3 regions of the Sporanaerobacter acetigenes DSM 13106 genome follow, and region 3 is predicted to be linked to each of the others. Evidence: a T-box and tRNA genes for the amino acid it is inferred to sense, from the RefSeq annotation. Region 3 holds a T-box; the other regions hold tRNA genes.
The links. The T-box of region 3 lies ahead of glyQ (glycine--tRNA ligase subunit alpha). A T-box ahead of a tRNA ligase gene usually reads a tRNA of that ligase, here a tRNA-Gly.
Positions count from the first base shown of each region.

Region 1 (6,613 bases), on a different contig from region 3:
TTATAAATAGTTTTTAACAGTAGCAAATTAGCCCCTATTTTTAGGGGCTTTAAATATTTAAAGATAAATTAGGAGGTTAGTCAAATATGAAAGATTATGTTATAAGGGCTATTGACAAAAAAGGAACTATTCGTGTTTTTGTAGCTACTACTTCTAATTTAGTTGAAAAAGGTAGGAGAATTCACAACACTACTCCTACTGCTACTGCTGCTTTGGGAAGAACTTTAACAGCTTGTGTTATGATGGGTATAATGATGAAGGGCGAAAAAGATACTGTGTCAATTCAATTGCGTGGAGATGGACCTATCAGAACAATACTTGCTGTATCTAATTCAAAAGGTGAAGTAAAAGGTTATGTGGGAAATCCATTGGTAGATTTACCACTTAAGTCAAATGGAAAACTTGATGTAGGTGGAGCTGTAGGGAAAAATGGAAAAATTGTTGTTATAAAAGACATAGGTATGAAAGAACCATATATAGGACAATCGAATTTAGTTTCAGGAGAAATTGCAGAAGATTTAACTCATTATTTTGCATATTCAGAGCAACAACCTTCGGCAGTAAACTTAGGAGTTCTTGTGGATAAGGATTTATCTGTAAAAGCCTCTGGGGGTTATATAGTACAGCTATTGCCAGATACATCAGAAGAGGATATTGATAGATTAGAGAAAAACATACAAAATTCAGAAGCTATTTCATCTCTAATTGCTAGGGACTTGAAACCAGAAGATATACTTCAAAGTGTATTTGGAAATTTTGAAATGGAAGTTCTTGAAAAAAAAGAAATTGCTTTTAAATGTGATTGTTCTAGAGAAAAAGTAGAAAGTGCACTAATCAGTTTAGGAGAAGAAGAAATTAAAAGCATGATAGAAGAAGATGGGAAAGCTGAAGTTGTATGTCACTTTTGCGATAAGAAATATAATTTTTCAGAAGAAGATTTAAAATCTTTAATTTAAATCTTGACTTTACCGATATAATGAGTTATACTGATTATTGTCATTGCTGGCTAGACAGCTTAGTCCGCGTTGCTAGAGATATGATTGGTAGATAAAACTTCATATTGCTGCAATCTGAAAAGATTTGCCCAGATAGCTCAGTCGGTAGAGCAGGGGACTGAAAATCCCCGTGTCGGTGGTTCGATTCCGCCTCTGGGCACCACATATGCGGAAGTGGCTCAGTGGTATAAGCAGAGAGCCCAAATCTGTGATTTGGTGCGAATCGCTTAGTGGGAGCCGTCAAGAGTATAAGTAGTGTTAAAAGGTGTTGCTAAATTAATGAATATGCGGAAGTGGCTCAGTGGTAGAGCATCGCCTTGCCAAGGCGAGGGCCGCGGGTTCGAATCCCGTCTTCCGCTCCATATGGCGGCATAGCCAAGTGGTAAGGCAGAGGTCTGCAAAACCTTTATCCCCAGTTCAAATCTGGGTGCCGCCTCCAGAAAAAACCTTCTATATTAGGAGGTTTAATTTTTTATCTAAAAGGAGAACATGTATGTTTAGAAATAATCCTTTTATTCCTTACAAAAGTGCAAATTTAGCTATTGTCGATGGTAGAGCAGATGATACTATTATAAATAGATTAGAAAGTTATAATATAAAGGTGATAAAAACTATTAAGTGCAATGAAGTTCAAGAAGGTATATCCTATCATCCAGATATTATAATGCATCCTGTAGATTATAAAACTCTACTTATAGCACCGAATGTTTTTGAATATTATGAGGAATTATTATTTAATTCGGGTATAAAATTGATAAAAGGTGAGAGATGGTTGTCAAGAAACTACCCCGAGGATGTTGCATATAATGTAGGAAGAGTATATGGATATGCTATACATAATTTTAAATATACAGATGAAAAACTTATATATTATTTAAAAAAACAAGGACTAGAGTTAATAAATATAAAACAAGGCTATTCTAAATGTTCTATGGCTGTAGTTGATGAAAAAGCTATTATTACATCCGATTATCCAATATATGAAAAATGCATAAAATTAGGCATAGATGCATTGCTTATAAAATCAGGATACATAAAATTAGAAGGATTTGATTATGGGTTTATTGGAGGGACTTGTGGAAATTTATCTAAAAGAGATATTGCTTTATCTGGCAAATTAAATTCTCATCCTGATAGTAAAAAAATCTATAAATTCATTAAAAAAAATAAAAAAAATTTATTTTTTTTAAGTGATGATGAAATTATAGACTTAGGTACGATAATTAGCTTATATTGTTAATATTGTAACTATATAATAGAATAACTTCAGGTCAAAAACGTATACTACAAATACGAGAGAAAGGAGAATTTAAATGGAAATATTATCTATTGGAATTAAAGATAATAAAGAAAAGATAATAAGTACTATAGATGAATATGATTTTGAAGATAAAATTGAAATAGAAGAAGAAAAATTAGGAAATAGAGTTTTCATGAAAGTTTTCCCCAAAGATGAAAAGAAAACAAAAAACAACTCTGATTTCTACAATAATCTTTCTTTATTTATAACTGAAATAATTATTGAGTACTATTTAAGAGATATTATATTGAAAAGGGTATTTTTAAAATATAGTGATTTGAATAGAGATGAGAAAATAGCTATAGTACACTTGGCAGATGATTTATTGTGTAATAGTGATTTTATTAAAAGTGAGAAAAAATTGATTTTTGATGAAGTATATAATTATATTTCTGAAAACGATGAAATATTAGTGGATGGATTTGTAAATTTTAGACTGAAAAAATTAGAACCTTTTTTGGATAAAGTAATAAATAATTGTATAGATGAATTTTTTGCTGACAAAGAGTATAGAGAGTTTATAAAGATACTACAATATTTTGTAGATATTCAAGAGTCTAAAATGGCTTTAGTCAATTTGGTTGTGAATAATAATGAATATAAATTGTTTGATATAGACAATAAGGAAATAGACTGTGACCTTTTTGGTGAAGTAATCAGTGAATTGTCAGATGAAGGAATAAGCAAGGATGATATATTGATTAGTTCACTTATCACTATAGCACCCCAAAAGATAATATTCCATGGAAGTGAGGAGAGTAAAAAGACGGAAGTGGTTAAAATAATTCAAAACGTATTTCCTGAGAAAGTTATATTTTGCACTGGTTGCGAACTATGCCATTTGGAATTTCCACTGAATAGTGAAAAATAGAAGTTGATTCAACTTCTATTTTTATGTGCTTCAAAATATTATAGAAAAATGTTATTATATTGAATAAGACAAATTATTATTAGGAGTGATATGATGGATAAACAAATAGTTAAGCCTTCAATATTGCCAGGATTTATGGAATTAACGCCAAATGATCAAATACTTTTCAATAAAATGTTAGATACTATTAGAGAAAATTATGAAAAATTCGGGTTTTTACCAATAGATACTCCAGTTATAGAGAAATCTGAAGTTCTTCTCGCAAAGGGCGGAGGCGATACGGAAAAGCAAATATATAGATTTACAAAAGGTGATAATGATTTATCTTTAAGATTTGATTTAACTGTTCCATTGGCAAGATATGTAGCGCAACATTTTTCAGATTTGACTTTCCCTTTTAGAAGATACCATATAGGTAAAGTATATAGGGGAGAAAGAAATCAAAAAGGAAGATTTAGAGAATTTTATCAATGTGATATAGATATTATAGGAAATGAAAAATTGGATATAATAAATGATGCGGAAATTCCAAGTGTTATATATTATACTTTTAAAGATTTAGGATTTGAATCTTTTACAATTAAAATAAATAATAGAAAAATATTAAGTGGATTTTTTGGATCTATTCAGATCGAAGATAGCGTTGAAGTTTTGCGGACCATAGATAAGATGGATAAAATAGGATTGGATGGAGTTTCAGATGAATTAAGTAAAATGGGATTGAATGCAGAAACTATTGATAAAATAATGACTTTTACTCAAATAAAGGGTACAAATGATGAAATATTATCTAATCTTAAAGAAATGAATGTAGAAAATGATGTTTTTAAAGAAGGCCTTGAAGAATTAGACTCTGTAGTTAAGTATGTAAAATATTTTGGAGTACCTGAAGAAAATTTAGCTATTGATTTAACTATTGCAAGAGGTCTTGATTATTATACTGGTACAGTGTATGAAACTTTTTTAAATGAGTATCCTGATATTGGTAGTATTTGTTCTGGTGGAAGATATGATAATTTGGCAGAGTACTATACTAAACAAAAATTGCCTGGAGTTGGGATATGTATAGGTCTTACAAGATTATTTTATCAGCTTAGAGAAGCCAATATAATTGAAAGTAAATGGAATAGTTTGACGGAAGTTCTCGTTGTTCCTATGGAAGATTGCATGGAGTATGGAATAAAGATTGGAAATCAGTTGAGAAATGAAGGTATACATACTCAAATTTATTTAGAAGAAGGGAAAATGGGCAAGAAGTTTAACTATGCAGACAAATTGGGTATACCATATGTAATGATAATAGGTGCAGATGAGGTTAAAAGTGAAAAGGTCACTTTAAAAAACATGAAAACTGGAGAGCAAATCATGCGTGATATTGATGAAACAATGAATATTCTTAAAAAGTAAAGTCAAATCTATTGACAAAAATGAAAATCAGAGCTATAATTTTTAATTAAAACTAATAATAAAAATGCTATGAAGGGAAGAGTAAGCAAGTTAATACTCATAGAGAGGGATAGCCTTGGCTGAAAGCAATCCTGAGATATTGTTAGCTGAAGACCACCCCTGAGCTGAATCCATCCACAACGGAGAAGGATTTCCGCATATTGCGTTATTTGATTTAAGCACCAATTAGGGTGGAACCGCGTGAGTTACCTCTCGTCCCTATGTTTTTTAGGAATGAGGGGTTTTTTGTATTCAAAATTGAAGATAGGAGGTATGAAAGTGGATAGAATAAAAATTACTTTACCAGATGGCTCAGAAAGAGAATATCAAAAAGGTGTAACAATTTATGAAATAGCTAAAGACATAAGTGAGGGATTGGCTAGGGTTTCATTGGGAGCGGTAGTCAATGGAAAGATATTAGGACTTAAAGACACTATAGAAGAAGATGCTAATATAAATATTTTAAAATTTGAAGATAAAGAAGGAAAAGAGATATTTAGGCATACTAGCTCTCATATTTTAGCGCAAGCAGTTAAACGAATATTTCCAGATGTGAAATTGGCCATAGGACCTGCTATTGACGAAGGGTTTTACTATGATTTTGATACTGAACATAGATTTACTCCTGAGGATTTAGAAAAAATTGAAGAAGAAATGTCTAAAATAGTTAAGGAAAATTATGAATTAGAAAAATTTATATTGCCAAGAGATGAGGCTATAAATTTGCTAAAGGACAAAGAGGAGCCTTATAAAGTGGAATTGGTTGAGGATCTTCCAGAAGATGCAGTTATTTCATTTTATAAACAAGGAGATTTTGTTGACCTTTGCGCAGGACCTCATTTGCCTAATACTAAAAAAGTTAAAGCTTTCAAACTTTTAAGTATAGCAGGAGCTTATTGGCGTGGAGATGAACACAATAAGATGCTTCAAAGAATCTATGGAACTAGTTTTGAAAAAAAGAAAGATTTAGATGAGTATTTAGAGAGATTGGAAGAAGCAAAGAAAAGAGATCATAGAAAATTGGGAAGAGAATTAGACTTATTCAGTATTCATGAAGAAGGACCTGGTTTTCCGTTTTTCCATCCAAAGGGAATGGTAATAAGAAATATGTTAGAAGATTTTTGGAGGGAAGAACATAGAAAAAGAGGTTATGGAGAAATAAAAACTCCTATAATATTGAATGAAGAGTTGTGGCATAGATCAGGTCATTGGGATCACTACAAGGAAAATATGTATTTTACAGCAATAGATGAAACTCAGTATGCTATAAAACCTATGAATTGTCCCGGTTCCATACTTGTTTATAAGACAAATATGTATAGTTATAGAGATCTTCCAATAAGAATGGCGGAGTTGGGACTTGTTCATAGACATGAGCTTTCAGGAACTCTTCATGGCTTGATGAGAGTTAGAAGCTTTACTCAAGATGATGCTCATATATTTATGTTGCCTAGCCAAGTAAAGGATGAACTCATAAAAGTTATCGATTTAGCAGACTATGTTTATAGTATATTTGGATTTAAATATCATGTAGAACTTTCAACAAGACCAGAAAATTCTATGGGTACAGAAGAACAATGGGAATTGGCAACAAACAATTTGATTGCTGCGCTAGAAGAGAAAAAAATTGACTATATAGTAAATGAAGGCGATGGAGCTTTTTATGGACCAAAGATAGACTTCCATCTTGAAGATGCCATAGGCAGAACTTGGCAATGTGGAACTATTCAGCTTGATTTTCAAATGCCAGAAAGATTTGATTTGACTTATATAGATAATAACAATGAGAAGCAAAGACCTGTAATGATTCATAGGACTATTCTTGGAAGTATTGAGAGATTTATGGGTATACTTATTGAACACTATGCAGGAAAGTTTCCTGTATGGCTAGCACCAATTCAAATTTCCATACTTCCTATATCTGATAAGTTCAATGATTACGCATATGAGCTTCAAAAGAAATTTGAAGAAAATAGCATGAGAGCAGAGGTTGACGATAGA
Region 1 covers NZ_FQXR01000005.1:287,807-294,419, forward strand. Annotated here, with positions in the region: gene hslO (Hsp33 family molecular chaperone HslO) at 87-956, shown strand; tRNA gene BUA21_RS06950 (tRNA-Phe) at 1,083-1,158, shown strand; tRNA gene BUA21_RS06955 (tRNA-Gly) at 1,283-1,357, shown strand; tRNA gene BUA21_RS06960 (tRNA-Cys) at 1,361-1,434, shown strand; gene BUA21_RS06965 (DUF6873 family GME fold protein) at 1,489-2,235, shown strand; gene ytxC (putative sporulation protein YtxC) at 2,309-3,166, shown strand; gene hisS (histidine--tRNA ligase) at 3,260-4,573, shown strand; gene thrS (threonine--tRNA ligase) at 4,886-6,613, shown strand, end outside.
Region 1: it has a tRNA-Gly gene. The T-box ahead of glyQ (glycine--tRNA ligase subunit alpha) is inferred to sense a tRNA for this amino acid. The anticodon was not compared.

Region 2 (6,613 bases), on a different contig from region 3:
TTGTATATAAATATATGCAACTAATATTACCAATAAAGAAATAAATATAAAAAGTTTTATTTTCATCCCACATTTTTCCTCCTGATTTAGCAACGTAAAAAGCGAGCAAAAATTCCTATATTAATATTCATTATATCAAATATCCAACACCTTAGGTAACAAAAAATATTTATTGAAATTCCATGTTAAATGTGTGCTATATTTGAATATGTTGACAAATTTATTATTTCATGTTAAGATAAATTTAAATTCAGCATGAAGCTGATTTAGTTGATGAACAACTAAAGTTTCCTATTCAGAGATTAAAATAAAATATTCATTAAGTATATCATGAAGGTATAAATTTTTCTGTAGAAAATTTATACCTTTTTTTACTTTTATAATCTCTGAATAGTCATTATTTATAATATTTATTTTAAAAGGGGGATTTAGTATGGCTTGTTTTCTAGTTCCTGCAGCTGAAGCTGCTATAGTTACTGTAGTTGCACAGGTGAACAAATCCAAAGAAAAAAACAAAGGAGAGCTTAATATCAACACCAATGGTGTAGCAACCGCTCCTGAAACAAAAATCAGTTTTTCTACTAAACTAATGTGGTTAGCTCGTCTTTTGTGGGGTGGCGCTTTCCTTTTGGCATATGAACATATCTGGCATGGTGAAGTTGTACCATGGTTCCCATTCTTGACTGCAGCAAGCAATCCTGCAGATACTGCTGAGATGTTGTCGGAAATGAGAACAGTTGGTGTTTCAATGGCCATTCTTGTCACATTAGTCTGGGCAATAGTTGTTTTAGTTACAAATTCCATGACTAAGAAAGTTTTAAAAACTAAATCTACTGCTGCATAGGGGGGAATTTCTGATATGACATTACTTACTACTGTTTTTGCGGCAATTATCTGTACAATTATTTGGTACAAAAAAGCACCTAATGATGATATGAAAATCAACGTTCTTTGCTATATGTACTGGGGTGCTTCCTTAATGTGGTTCGTTGATTCAATTTTTGAATATGCCGAATTACATGAAAAATTTTTTAGACCTGCAATCGAAGATATGATTAATGATTTCTATCTTGGTCTTTCCGTAATAGCTCTAGGGTTAATTGTGTGGCTTATAATTCTTCTTGTAAAAGATCCTCGTGGTGCCGTAAAAGCATCATTATCCAAAAAAAACAATAATTAATAAACTAATAACGGTTCTACTGAAAAACAGTAAAACCGTTATTAGTTTATTAGAACATAAAAAAACCATAAACAAACTTTTTTGGTTTGTCTATGGAAAATTTGGTGCGGGAGAGAGGACTTGAACCCCCACGTCAATGACACTAGATCCTAAGTCTAGCGCGTCTGCCAATTCCGCCACTCCCGCAAGTGGTGACCCATCGGCGACTCGAACGCCGGACACCCTGATTAAAAGTCAGGTGCTCTACCGCCTGAGCTAATGGGTCATGTTTTTTAAGTTTATCGCAGTATCTGTTTTGTTACTTTGATGACAATTAGTGGTTCGGACTAAGCGATTCACACAAAATCGAAACACACGATTTTGGTTCTCTGCTTATACCGCCTGAGCTAATGGGTCACGTTTTTTAAATGGGGTGGATAGTGGGATTCGAACCCACGACCTCCAGAGCCACAATCTGGCGCCCTAACCAACTAGGCCATATCCACCATGTCTAGTGTTGGTGCACCTAGGAGGATTCGAACCCCCGGCACACGGATTAGAAGTCCGTTGCTCTATCCAACTGAGCTATAGGTGCTCGTATATTGGAGCGGGTGAAGGGAATCGAACCCTCGCTGCTGGCTTGGGAAGCCAGTGCTCTACCACTGAGCTACACCCGCAAAATCTTAGGCTTGCTACTAGGTATTTATTCAGTGCCTTTTAGCAACTGTACCACTAAGCAATGTACACAAAATCGAAATGCACGATTTTGGTCCCCTGCTTATACCACTGAGCTACACCCGCACTGCTCAAAATGTTTTGCTCCCAAGCTTTTCCGCTAACAATTTTAAATTATAGCAGATAAAAAACAGCTTGTCAATATATAAAAATCATATTTCTATTATTTTTGGTATTATTCTTTCTTGTATTTCTAAAATGCCAAAACTTTTTTTAGACATATCCCTTGGAATAGTTGGACTTCCAGGATTCATGAAGAGTATCCCACCATATTCTTCAATAGTAGGAGTGTGGGTATGTCCAAAAAGAACTACATCTGCTCCTTCTTCTTTAGCTTTGTAAGAAAGGCTAAATAAATCATATTTTACATTGTATTTATTGCCATGAGTTAAAAATATTTTCTTTCCGTTGATATTTAATATTTCCTCCTCATTGACCCCTTTACATCCAAAATCACAATTTCCTTTTACTCTTATAGTATCTATATTCATTTGTCTTTCTATTTCAAAAGAATCATCTACATAATCGCCTAAATGTATTATGAGATCTGGCTTTCCCAATGCCTTCGCAAATTGTATAAACTTATCTGTCTTTCCATGAGTATCACTCACTACAAATATCTTCACCATTAGTCTCCCCTATAATATTCTTTAGTTCTTTTTTTAATTCTTCCAAGGCCTTAGCTCTATGGCTTATTTTGTTTTTTACTTCTTCTCCCAGTTCTGCAAAAGTCTTGTCATACCCATCTACTATAAACAATGGATCGTATCCAAAACCACTATCTCCTTTAAATTCAAACCCTATCTTTCCTTTGCACTCTCCATATACAGTTTTTACTTGTTTATCTTCTGTGACTATGGCAATAACTGTTTTGAAAGTTGCAGTACGCTCTTCTAAGGCTATACCTTCCAATTTTCTTAAAAGCTTTTTATTGTTTTCTTCATAGCTAGCATTTTCTCCTGAATATCTTGAGGAATAAATCCCAGGTTCTCCGCCTAGTTCATCTACAAATAGGCCTGTATCATCAGCAATAACTATTCCATCTACTTTTTGTGAAATAGCCACTGCCTTTTTTATTGCATTTTCTTCTAATGTAGTTCCATCTTCTTCAACATCAATGTCTCCAAAACCCAAATCTTTTTTAGAGCATATATTTACAGGCAATTCTTTTAAGATATCCTTTATTTCTTCTACTTTATGAATATTTCCAGTGGAAAGAATTATATTCTTATTCATTTTGGTTTTCCCCTTCCATATTGTTAGACTTTTTTCCTACAAGTTCTCCTATTTCTCCTAATGCCTTTTTTTGCATTGATATAATTTCTCTATTACCTTTTGTTGCCAATGAGATTAGAGTATTCAATTCTTCCATTGAAAAAGTATTTTCTTCTCCTGTTCCTTGAATTTCAACAAATCTATTATTATCTGTCATGACTATATTCATGTCTACATCTGCCCTAAAATCTTCTTCATAACATAAGTCTAGCACTGGAACTCCTTTAACTATGCCTACACTTACAGCAGAAATAAAATTTTTAACTGGAATATATGGAATTTCACTTTGCTTGTAAAGTGTATAAAACGCATCTACAAGTGCTACAAAAGCACCCGTAATAGATGCAGTTCTTGTTCCACCATCGGCTTGAATTACATCACAATCTATCCAAATGGTTTTTTCTCCTATAACTTTTAAATCCACTACACTCCTCAAGGCCCTTCCTATAAGTCTTTGTATTTCTTGAGATCTTCCCTCTACTTTTCCTCTAGAAGAATCTCTTACCTTTCTTGTAATAGTTGAACCTGGTATCATAGAATATTCTGCTGTTATCCAGCCTGTATTTGTACCCTTTAGAAAAGGAGGAATCCTGTCATCTATCATTGCAGTACATATAACCTTGGTTTCTCCCATCTCCATAAGAACCGACCCTTGTGGGTGCTTTAAAAAATTTCTAGTTATATTTATTTCTCTCAATTGATCATGTTGTCTTTTGTCTATTCTATCCATCAAAACATCTCCTATATTTAATGTTCATTATTTATGATAGCAAAAAAACAGTCTTTTTTCCACATATAATGAAATTTTACTCACAAAATAAGCTGCCCCATTTGGCAGCTTAATATTCATTTGCAAAAGCAGGTATTGTTTCATTGTAATCAACTTGTATTCCTGCTTCTTCTAATGTTTTACCTTCAACTAACAATTCAACTTTTTCTATCTTTTCAAATTCACTTAGTGTAAGTCCTATGCTCTTAGATATTTCATCAAATATATATTTTTCGTTTATTGAATCTATAGAATTAAAAGATAAATCTACATAAGCTATTCCATCCCTTATTTCTATGCCCTCTAAAGTTACTCCTTGCGGAACACTAGAATAAAGACTTGCCTCAGCTGGAGGACCTTTAAACAGCTCTTCCAATGCTGTAAAAACATTTGGCATTGGTGCAAGAGTCGGAATAGTCACAGGTATAAAATACTCAAATTCTTCATTTCCACTACCCTTAAAGTATACCACAACTTTCGACCTATATTCTTCTGAATTTTTCACAAGATTTATATCTTCTCTCCTCATTGGTCCATTTACCTGTATTCCATATTTAAAAACAGGTGCAGAATTTCCTTCTATCAAAATTTGTACTTCTTTTATAGCAGGAAATTCTGTCAGAGTATATACTACACCTTTAATTAGATTTTCTTCATCTTTTTCTGATTCGTAATTTAAAATTTCTTTTGAAAAATCAACTTTACAAACTCCTGTTTCTCCATCAATAGTCATTCCCCTTATCTCAGTACCTGCAGGTATTATGGGAACAAGTCCCGTTTGATTTAAACTTTCCCTCAAAGAAGGGCTATCAATCATGTTTTTAAGAGCTAATTTTGCAATACCCTCTTCCCAAGGAATTTTCTTCATCACAGGAACTAGAAAACCTTCAGCATTTTTAAAATAAAGCACGGTTTCTCTTAAACCTTCATCTTTTGTCATATCGTATTCTTCACTGTCACTTCTGATTATTTCTATATCATCATCTTTTGAAAAAAGTCCTTTAAATCCACCTTTTCCATTGCAAGCACTTATATTAATTCCAATAGCCAAAATAAGTACAATAAGTAAAATTTTCTTTATATTTTCCATCTCCCCCACCCTCCTTAGCTTTTCTAATACATTATATTAGACGGCAGAGGATACTATGATTATTTCTTTTTTATTGGAACAAAATAACCACCACTAATAGGTTTTGTACTATTTACAGTGATAAATGCTTCTTCATCATGTTCATATACTATTTTCTTCAAACTATCTAAATCTTTCCTGTTTAATGCAATATTTAAAATTTGTCGTGTTCCTTCTTTTCCATAACCTTCAACTACTGTAATTCCAAATCCTTCTTCTCTCAATTTGTTTAAAAGTTCTTCATTTTGAGTACCTTTAAGTATTACTTGAGCAAATAAATTTCCCAGTGCAATCTTTCCTTCTATAGTTATCCCTACAAAGTTTCCACAAGCAAAGCCCAATGCATAAGCAAGTAAATTCCCCGGGTCACTTAATCCATTGACAACCTTTCCAAGAGCCATTACATATATAATTATTTCAAAAAAACCTATAATAGCAGCTTGAACTCTCCTTCCCTGTACTACCATCAAAGTTCTAAAAGTAGACATGGATACATCAGCAATTCTAGCAAAAAATATTAATAGATATCCTGAAAATGTTCCCATTTTTCAACCTCCATTAGTTTATATATTTAAACAAGCGGAGAATTCTCCGCTTGTTTAGTATTCAGCAAAATATCTTTCTATACCTTTTATTATACCATCTACAACCTTATCTTGAAAAGCACTGTCAGTAATAAGTTTTTCATCCTCTAAATTACTTATAAATCCAACTTCAATCAATGCAGCTGGCATATTAGAAGTCCTAAGTACTGCTAATTTTGGCCTTTCCACCATTCTTTTATCTTTAAGCCCTGTAGATTTGAGTACTTCTTCATGTATCATTTTTGCTAATTGGTAGCTGCTTCCATCTCCTTCTTCTTTGCTAGGATGATATAAAGTTTGCAACCCTGAAATACTTTTATCATTGTGAGCATTAGAATGAATACTCACAAATATATCTGCATTTATCTTATTTGCAATATCTGTTCTCTCATATAGTCCTAAGTAAGTATCATCATATCTTGTCATTTCAGTATTATATCCCAATTCTCTCAATCTCTCGTTTAATTTATTTGCAATACTTATGGTTACATTTTTTTCATAATAGCCATTCTGTGAAATTGCTCCCGAATCTTTCCCCCCATGACCTGGGTCTATAACTATAAGCCTTTCTTTAGGTTCAATTTGAGTATCTCTTGAAAACTTTATCTTTATTTCACTATCTACTTCTTTTGAAAGTACAGCATATTCTATGCTCTTTTTAAAATAAATTTCCACTTTATTATTTCCAGAGTTGTCACTTATAACTATTCTGTCTACAAAATTATCATTCACATTTATTGTACCACTGGTTAAGTTTACATTTTCTCTTGGTACATTTATTTCCATAACTCTCTTGAAAGTATCATAATCTATAGTATATCCAGTTTCATTTTTGGCCATGATAAAAAATATCTTTTCATTGCCATTGTTTTCATATTTAAGCCCTTCCCAAGAATTTTTATCTGGCATTATGATTATTTTATTTCCATCACTTGATATTTTTACATTGGATGTATTTATTC
Region 2 covers NZ_FQXR01000002.1:27,647-34,259, forward strand. Annotated here, with positions in the region: gene BUA21_RS00165 (metallophosphoesterase) at 1-66, opposite strand, end outside; gene BUA21_RS00170 (hypothetical protein) at 434-844, shown strand; gene BUA21_RS00175 (hypothetical protein) at 860-1,180, shown strand; tRNA gene BUA21_RS00180 (tRNA-Leu) at 1,283-1,366, opposite strand; tRNA gene BUA21_RS00185 (tRNA-Lys) at 1,370-1,445, opposite strand; tRNA gene BUA21_RS00190 (tRNA-His) at 1,589-1,665, opposite strand; tRNA gene BUA21_RS00195 (tRNA-Arg) at 1,678-1,754, opposite strand; tRNA gene BUA21_RS00200 (tRNA-Gly) at 1,763-1,836, opposite strand; gene BUA21_RS00205 (metallophosphoesterase) at 2,047-2,523, opposite strand; gene BUA21_RS00210 (XTP/dITP diphosphatase) at 2,498-3,130, opposite strand; gene rph (ribonuclease PH) at 3,123-3,899, opposite strand; gene BUA21_RS00220 (GerMN domain-containing protein) at 4,009-5,028, opposite strand; gene BUA21_RS00225 (DUF2179 domain-containing protein) at 5,088-5,612, opposite strand; gene BUA21_RS00230 (N-acetylmuramoyl-L-alanine amidase family protein) at 5,667-6,613, opposite strand, start outside.
Region 2: it has a tRNA-Gly gene. The T-box ahead of glyQ (glycine--tRNA ligase subunit alpha) is inferred to sense a tRNA for this amino acid. The anticodon was not compared.

Region 3 (6,613 bases):
TTGTTATATCTCTTGAACGTGCTCTAGAGCAATCAAAAGAATATGGACATTCTTTTGAAAGAGAAATAGCATATTTAACCGCTCATAGTATGTTTCATCTTCTTGGATATGATCATATGACAAATGAAGATAAAAAAGTTATGAGAGAAAAAGAAAAGAGTGTCATGAAAACTTTAAAAATATTTAAAAACGAATAAAACAAGGTGGTTAAATGAAATCTAGAAGTCTTATAGATAGTTTTAATTATGCGGTAGACGGAATAATTTACACATTGAAAACTCAAAGAAATATGAGGATACATTTTAGCTTAGCTATTATAGTTCTTGTTTTAAGTCTATTTTTAAATTTTAGTAGACTTGAATTCTTAATATTATTTTTAACGGTAAGTTTTGTCATAGCCTCAGAAATGATAAATACATCTATAGAAAAATCCATAGATCTTTTTACGAAAGATTATCATCCTTTAGCAAAAATTGCAAAAGATGTAGCAGCAGGGGCAGTTCTCGTATCAGCTATAAATGCTATAGTAGTGGGTTATTTATTGTTTTTTGATAGATTAAATCCTTATTCCCATGTACTATTATTTAAAATCAAAAATTCACCAATTCATTTGACTTTTATATCTATATTTTTAGTTATAATTATAATTGTAGTTATAAAAACAATAGCTCAAACAGGTACTCCTTTTAAGGGAGGAATAGTTAGTGGACATTCAGCTATTGGATTTTTAATAGCAACAATCATAAGTTTCTTAGCAGGAAACGTGTTGATTACAACATTGGCTTATTTTATGGCTATACTATTAGGGGAAAGTAGAGTGGAAGGAAAAATTCATAGCACTTTTGAAGTCATTACAGGTGCTATATTGGGAACTTTAATAGGAATTTTAGTTTTTCAAATCATAGGTTAACAGGAGGAATTTATGAAAAAAATACTATTTATATTATTAGTATTTTCTATAAGTTTAGTTTCTGTAGGTTGTAAAAAAGATGATGTGGAGATAGAAGATAATGAAGAAATAGTGATCATTGGCGATGAAGAAGATGAAAAGAAAGGCGAAGATTTGAAGGAAGGGATTTCTTCACCTTTAAGTGGGATTTATGCATCTGAGGAGAAAATAAATAGAAGACCAGTAGCAGTTATGTTTGATAATCATCCAAGAGCTAGATGGCAAGCGGGCCTTTCAGAAGCGGAAGTAGTTTATGAATTTATGGTAGAAGCACCTTATACAAGATATATGGGAATATTTCTTCTAAATGATCCACAGGAACTGGGGCCAATTAGAAGTTCAAGACCTTATTTTGTTACTACTCTATTGGAGTATGATCCCATATATGTAAGGGTTGGTGGAAGCGAGGAAGCTAAAAAAGATATAAAAATTTTAGGTATTGCAGATATTGATGGATTATCAAGTTCACCAAGTGTTTTTTATAGAAATACAAAGAATGGTAAAAAAAAGCCTCATAATCTTTATACCAGTATGAATATTATACGAAAAACTCAAGCTGAAAGAGGATATAAATTAGAAGGAAATTTTGAAGGATTTAAATTTTTCACTGAAGATACTGAAATAAATGGTTTTTCTGCAAAAGACGTAAGTATTATTTATAACAATGAAAATAATACTCAATATGTGTATGATGAGATTGAAAAAAATTATAAAAGATATAAAGATGGTAAGTTACATATTGATGAGTGCTACAATGTGCCAATTGTAGTTAAAAATATTATAATACAAGAGGCTAATACAAAAGTTATTGATAAAGAAGGTAGACTTAAAATTGATTTGATAGGTAGTGGAAATGGTATATATATAACCAATGGACAGGGGCAAAATATTACTTGGACTAAAAGTTCTAGAAACGCTAAAACTAAATATTATGATGAAAGTGGAAAGGAAATAAAATTAAATTCTGGAGTCACTTGGATTCAAGTGACAAATATAAAACCAAATTTAATTATCAAATAGGAGTGATTACTGTGAATGAAAGAGAACTTATAGAAAAAGCGTTTGAAGCTAAAAAAATGGCTTATGTACCTTATTCGAATTTTCATGTAGGAGCAGCAGTACTTATGGAAGATGGGAGTATATATGGAGGGTGCAATATTGAGTCGGCCTCATATAGCCCTACAAACTGTGCTGAAAGAACTGCTATTTTCAAAGCAATTTCAGAAGGGAAGAGAAATATAAAAGCTATAGCTATAGTAGGAGATGCAGGATTTACTTATCCATGTGGAGTTTGTAGACAAGTCATAAGAGAATTTGGGGAAAATGCCAAAATAATTATTGCTAAATCAATAGATGAATACAAAGAATATACTTTAGAAGAATTGTTGCCATATAGTTTTGGACCAGAAGACTTAGAAAATTCAGAAAAATAGGAGTGATGCTATGTATAAATCAGGTTTTGTGACTATAATAGGTAGACCCAATGTAGGAAAATCAACACTTTTAAATTTTATAATTGGAGAAAAGGTTTCAATTATTTCAGATAAACCTCAGACTACAAGAAATAAAATTCAATGTGTATATACTCAAAATGATTTTCAAATAGTTTTTATTGATACCCCAGGTATTCATAAACCTAAAAACAAATTAGATGAATATATGATGAATGTGTCTAAGAGTACGTTAAATGAAGTTGATGTTGTTACTTTTATAGTAGACAATAGCAAAAAAATAGGACCATTAGATGAAAATATTATTGTGCAATTGAAGGGTGTTAGAACACCTAAAATATTAGTTATAAATAAAATAGATAAGCTTTCAAAAGAGGATATAGCTGAAATAATGGATACATATAGACGATTAAATATGTTTGATGATATAATACCTGTTTCTGCAATGAATGGAACCAACGTGTCACTTTATATAGATGTATTAAAAAAGATGATGCCAGAAGGGCCACAATATTTTCCAGAAGATATGATAACAGATCAACCTGAGAGGTTTATCATAGCTGAAATTATAAGGGAAAAAGCTCTTAATTATCTGGAAGAAGAAGTTCCTCATGGGGTATTTATAGCAATTGATATGATTAATACAAGAGATGACAAAGATATAATAGATGTTCATGCTACAATTTATTGCGAAAAGGAATCTCACAAGGGAATTATCATTGGCAAGAATGGAAGAAAACTAAAAGGTATAGGCAAAAGCGCTAGAATTGATATAGAAAATCTTTTGGGAAGTCAAGTTAATTTACAGCTATGGGTGAAAGTAGAAAAAAATTGGAGAGATAAGGAAAACAAGGTAAAGTATTTTGGATATGAATAGTATTGGAGTGACTAAATGCTTGTAAAATCTGAAGGAATAGTTTTAAGAGAAACAAAGTTTGAAGAAACAGATAAGATATTGAATATATTTTCTTTAAAATATGGGAAAATTCATGCTATTGCTAGAGGAGCATTGAGACCAAGAAGCCCCTTTATTGCTAGTAGTCAAGTTTTTTCTTATAGTGAATATACTTTTTATAAAGGCAAAAATTTTTACCACATAAGCCAAGGTGATATTTTAGATTCTTTCTATGACATAAGAGAAGATATGAACAGACTTCTATACGGTACATATCTTTTAGAACTTATTGATTCTTCTATTGTCGAAGAAGAACCAAATGAAAAACTTTTTAAGCTTCTGATAAAAGCTTTGAGTATACTGTCTAATATGGATGATGATTTTTTGAAATTTGTAATTAGTTTTGAAATAAAATATATATCATTTTTAGGCTTTAGACCATTTTTAGATAATTGTGTTATGTGTGGAAAGGATGTAATAAATGATAAGCTAAGATTTAGTATAAAGCAAGGCGGGATTATATGTGAAAATTGTTCTAATTTAGAAAAGACTAGCCGATATATGGATGGAGCTATGCTTAAATATTTAAAACTTCTTTTATATACTTCCCTTGACAATTTAGATGAAATCAAGATGCCTAAAGATGTCATGATTAAATTGCAGGATATTTTGGTACAATATATATTGACATGCATAGAAAAAGATCATTTTAATTCATTAAATTTTATTAAATCAATTGAAAAGAATGGAGGTGCCTAATATGGATATATCTTTAGATGATATTGATAAAGTAGTTGCAAGAACTAATGCTAGTTATAAAGAAGCAAAGGAAGCATTGGAAGCTTGTGATGGAGATGTAGTTGAGGCTATTGTCTATATTGAAAGCAAGGATAAAACCTTTGCACAAAATTTAGGAAATACAGGTGAGCAAATATTTGAAAAATTGAAGGAATCTTTAAAAAAAGGTAATGTGACAAAGATAATTATAAGAAAAGATGGAGAAATAATCATGAATATACCAGTTACTGCTGGGGCAATAGGTACAGTATTATCTCCTCAAATTGCACTATTAGGTTTTAGCACAGCTTTATTTTCAAAATGCACCTTTGAAATAGTAAAAGAAAATGGAGAAGTTGTAAATATTAATGAAGCTGTAGAAAAGAAAATGTCAGGCAGTAAGCAATCTTCAGATTCAGAAGATAATAATGCATAGTATTGACAATCTTAAATTTTTTTGCTAGATTATTAATTATAGATAAACTAAAGAAACTATGCAATGAAGAAGACAATAGTCAATATATATTATATAAGCGAGCTAGGGATGGTGAGAGCCTGGTATAATGAATTGATGAAGGGCACTTCTGAGCATATATTATGAGAGAATACCTTTTAAAGGTATTAAGTAGGGTGGAACCGCGGAAGTTACCTTTCGTCCCTATAGGGATGTAAAGGTTTTTTTATGTCAAAATATTTTTAATCCACAAATTAAGGAGGTAACAAAGATGTATTTTCAGGAATTAATGCTGAAATTACTTGAATACTGGGGAAGTAAGGGGTGCATTATTCTAGAGCCTTATGATGTAGAAAAAGGTGCTGGGACAATGAATCCACATACTTTTTTAAGGGCATTAGGTCCAGAACCCTGGAAGGTAGTATATGTAGAACCATCAAGGAGACCTGCAGATGCAAGGTATGGAGAAAATCCAAACAGGGTTTATCAACATCATCAACTACAAGTTATTTTAAAACCTTCTCCAGAAGATGTGCAAGATCTTTACTTGGAAAGTTTGAAAGCGATAGGTATAGAACCTTTAAAACATGATATAAGATTTGTTGAAGATAATTGGGAGGCTCCTACTTTAGGTGCTTGGGGTCTAGGCTGGGAAGTATGGTTAGATGGAATGGAAATCACTCAATTTACATATTTTCAACAAATAGGTAGTGTAAACTGCGATTTGGAATCAGCGGAACTTACTTATGGTCTAGAGAGGATAGCAATGTATCTTCAAGATGTAGACAATATATTTGATATTCAGTGGAATGATAGAATTAAATATGGGGAAATATTCAAGCAAGCGGAATATGAACAGTCTGTATACAGTTTTGAAAAAGCTAATATAGAAAGTTTAATTACATTATTCAATATGTATGAAGAAGAAGCAAGAAGAGCTATTGAAGAAGGTCTAGTGCTTCCTAGTTATGATTATGTACTTAAGTGTTCTCATGCGTTCAATGTATTAGATGCTAGAGGTGCTATTTCTGTCACGGAGAGAACTCATTATATAAGTAGAGTTAGAAATCTAGCTAAACTTGTAGCGCAAAGATATTTAGAGGAAAGAGAAGAACTTGGGTATCCCCTCTTAAATAAGGGAGGTGTGTCTAATGAGTAATAAATACTTATTAGAAATTGGAGTAGAAGAAATGCCTGCAAGGTTTGTAAAAAACACTTTAGAGCAGATGAAAAATTATACTACAAAATTACTTAAAAATGAGAGAATTGAATTTCAAGAAATAAAGTTGAATTCAACACCAAGAAGATTGGTACTTCTAATAGACGGTTTGGCAGAAAATCAAGAGGATCTAAAAGAAGTAGTTAAGGGACCATCAAAAAAAATAGCTTTTGATAAAGACGGAAACCCAACAAAAGCCTTAGAAGGTTTTGTGAGGGGCCAAGGAGCTAGTTTGGATGATGTATTTTTACAAGAACATAATGGAGAAGAATATGTATATGTAAATAAGGTTAAAGAAGGAAAACTCGTAGAAGATATATTAAAAGAAAATATGGCTAATATGATAAAATCTATATCTTTTCCTAAATCTATGAAATGGGGAGGCAAAAATTTACGTTTTGCAAGGCCTATTAGATGGATATTATCAATGTTGAATGATAAAGTTGTAGAATTTGATTTGGAAGGAATAGTTGCTTCAAATATAACTAGGGGTCACAGATTTTTAGGTAGTAGTCATATAGAAATAGGAAATGTAGATGAGTATATTTCAAAACTAAAAGAAAATTATGTAATAGTTGATGCAAATACAAGAAAAGAAAAAATAAAATATGGTTGTGAGAAACTAGCTAGAGAAAAAGGCGGGAATATATTGCAAGATGAAGGGCTACTAGATGAAATAACTAATATAGTAGAATATCCAACACCAATTATAGGTAGAATAAAAGAGGAATATTTGGAACTACCTAAAGAAGTAGTCATTACTCCTATGAAAGAACATCAGAGATATTTTCCGGTGATAGATGACAAAAAAAGATTGCTGCCATATTTTATAACTGTAAGAAATGGAAATGAAGATCATATAGATATG
Region 3 covers NZ_FQXR01000003.1:252,345-258,957, reverse strand. Annotated here, with positions in the region: gene ybeY (rRNA maturation RNase YbeY) at 1-197, shown strand, start outside; gene BUA21_RS03585 (diacylglycerol kinase) at 212-910, shown strand; gene BUA21_RS03580 (DUF3048 domain-containing protein) at 923-1,969, shown strand; gene BUA21_RS03575 (cytidine deaminase) at 1,981-2,382, shown strand; gene era (GTPase Era) at 2,393-3,277, shown strand; gene recO (DNA repair protein RecO) at 3,293-4,054, shown strand; gene BUA21_RS03560 (DUF4342 domain-containing protein) at 4,056-4,508, shown strand; T-box leader at 4,563-4,735, shown strand; gene glyQ (glycine--tRNA ligase subunit alpha) at 4,798-5,685, shown strand; gene glyS (glycine--tRNA ligase subunit beta) at 5,678-6,613, shown strand, end outside.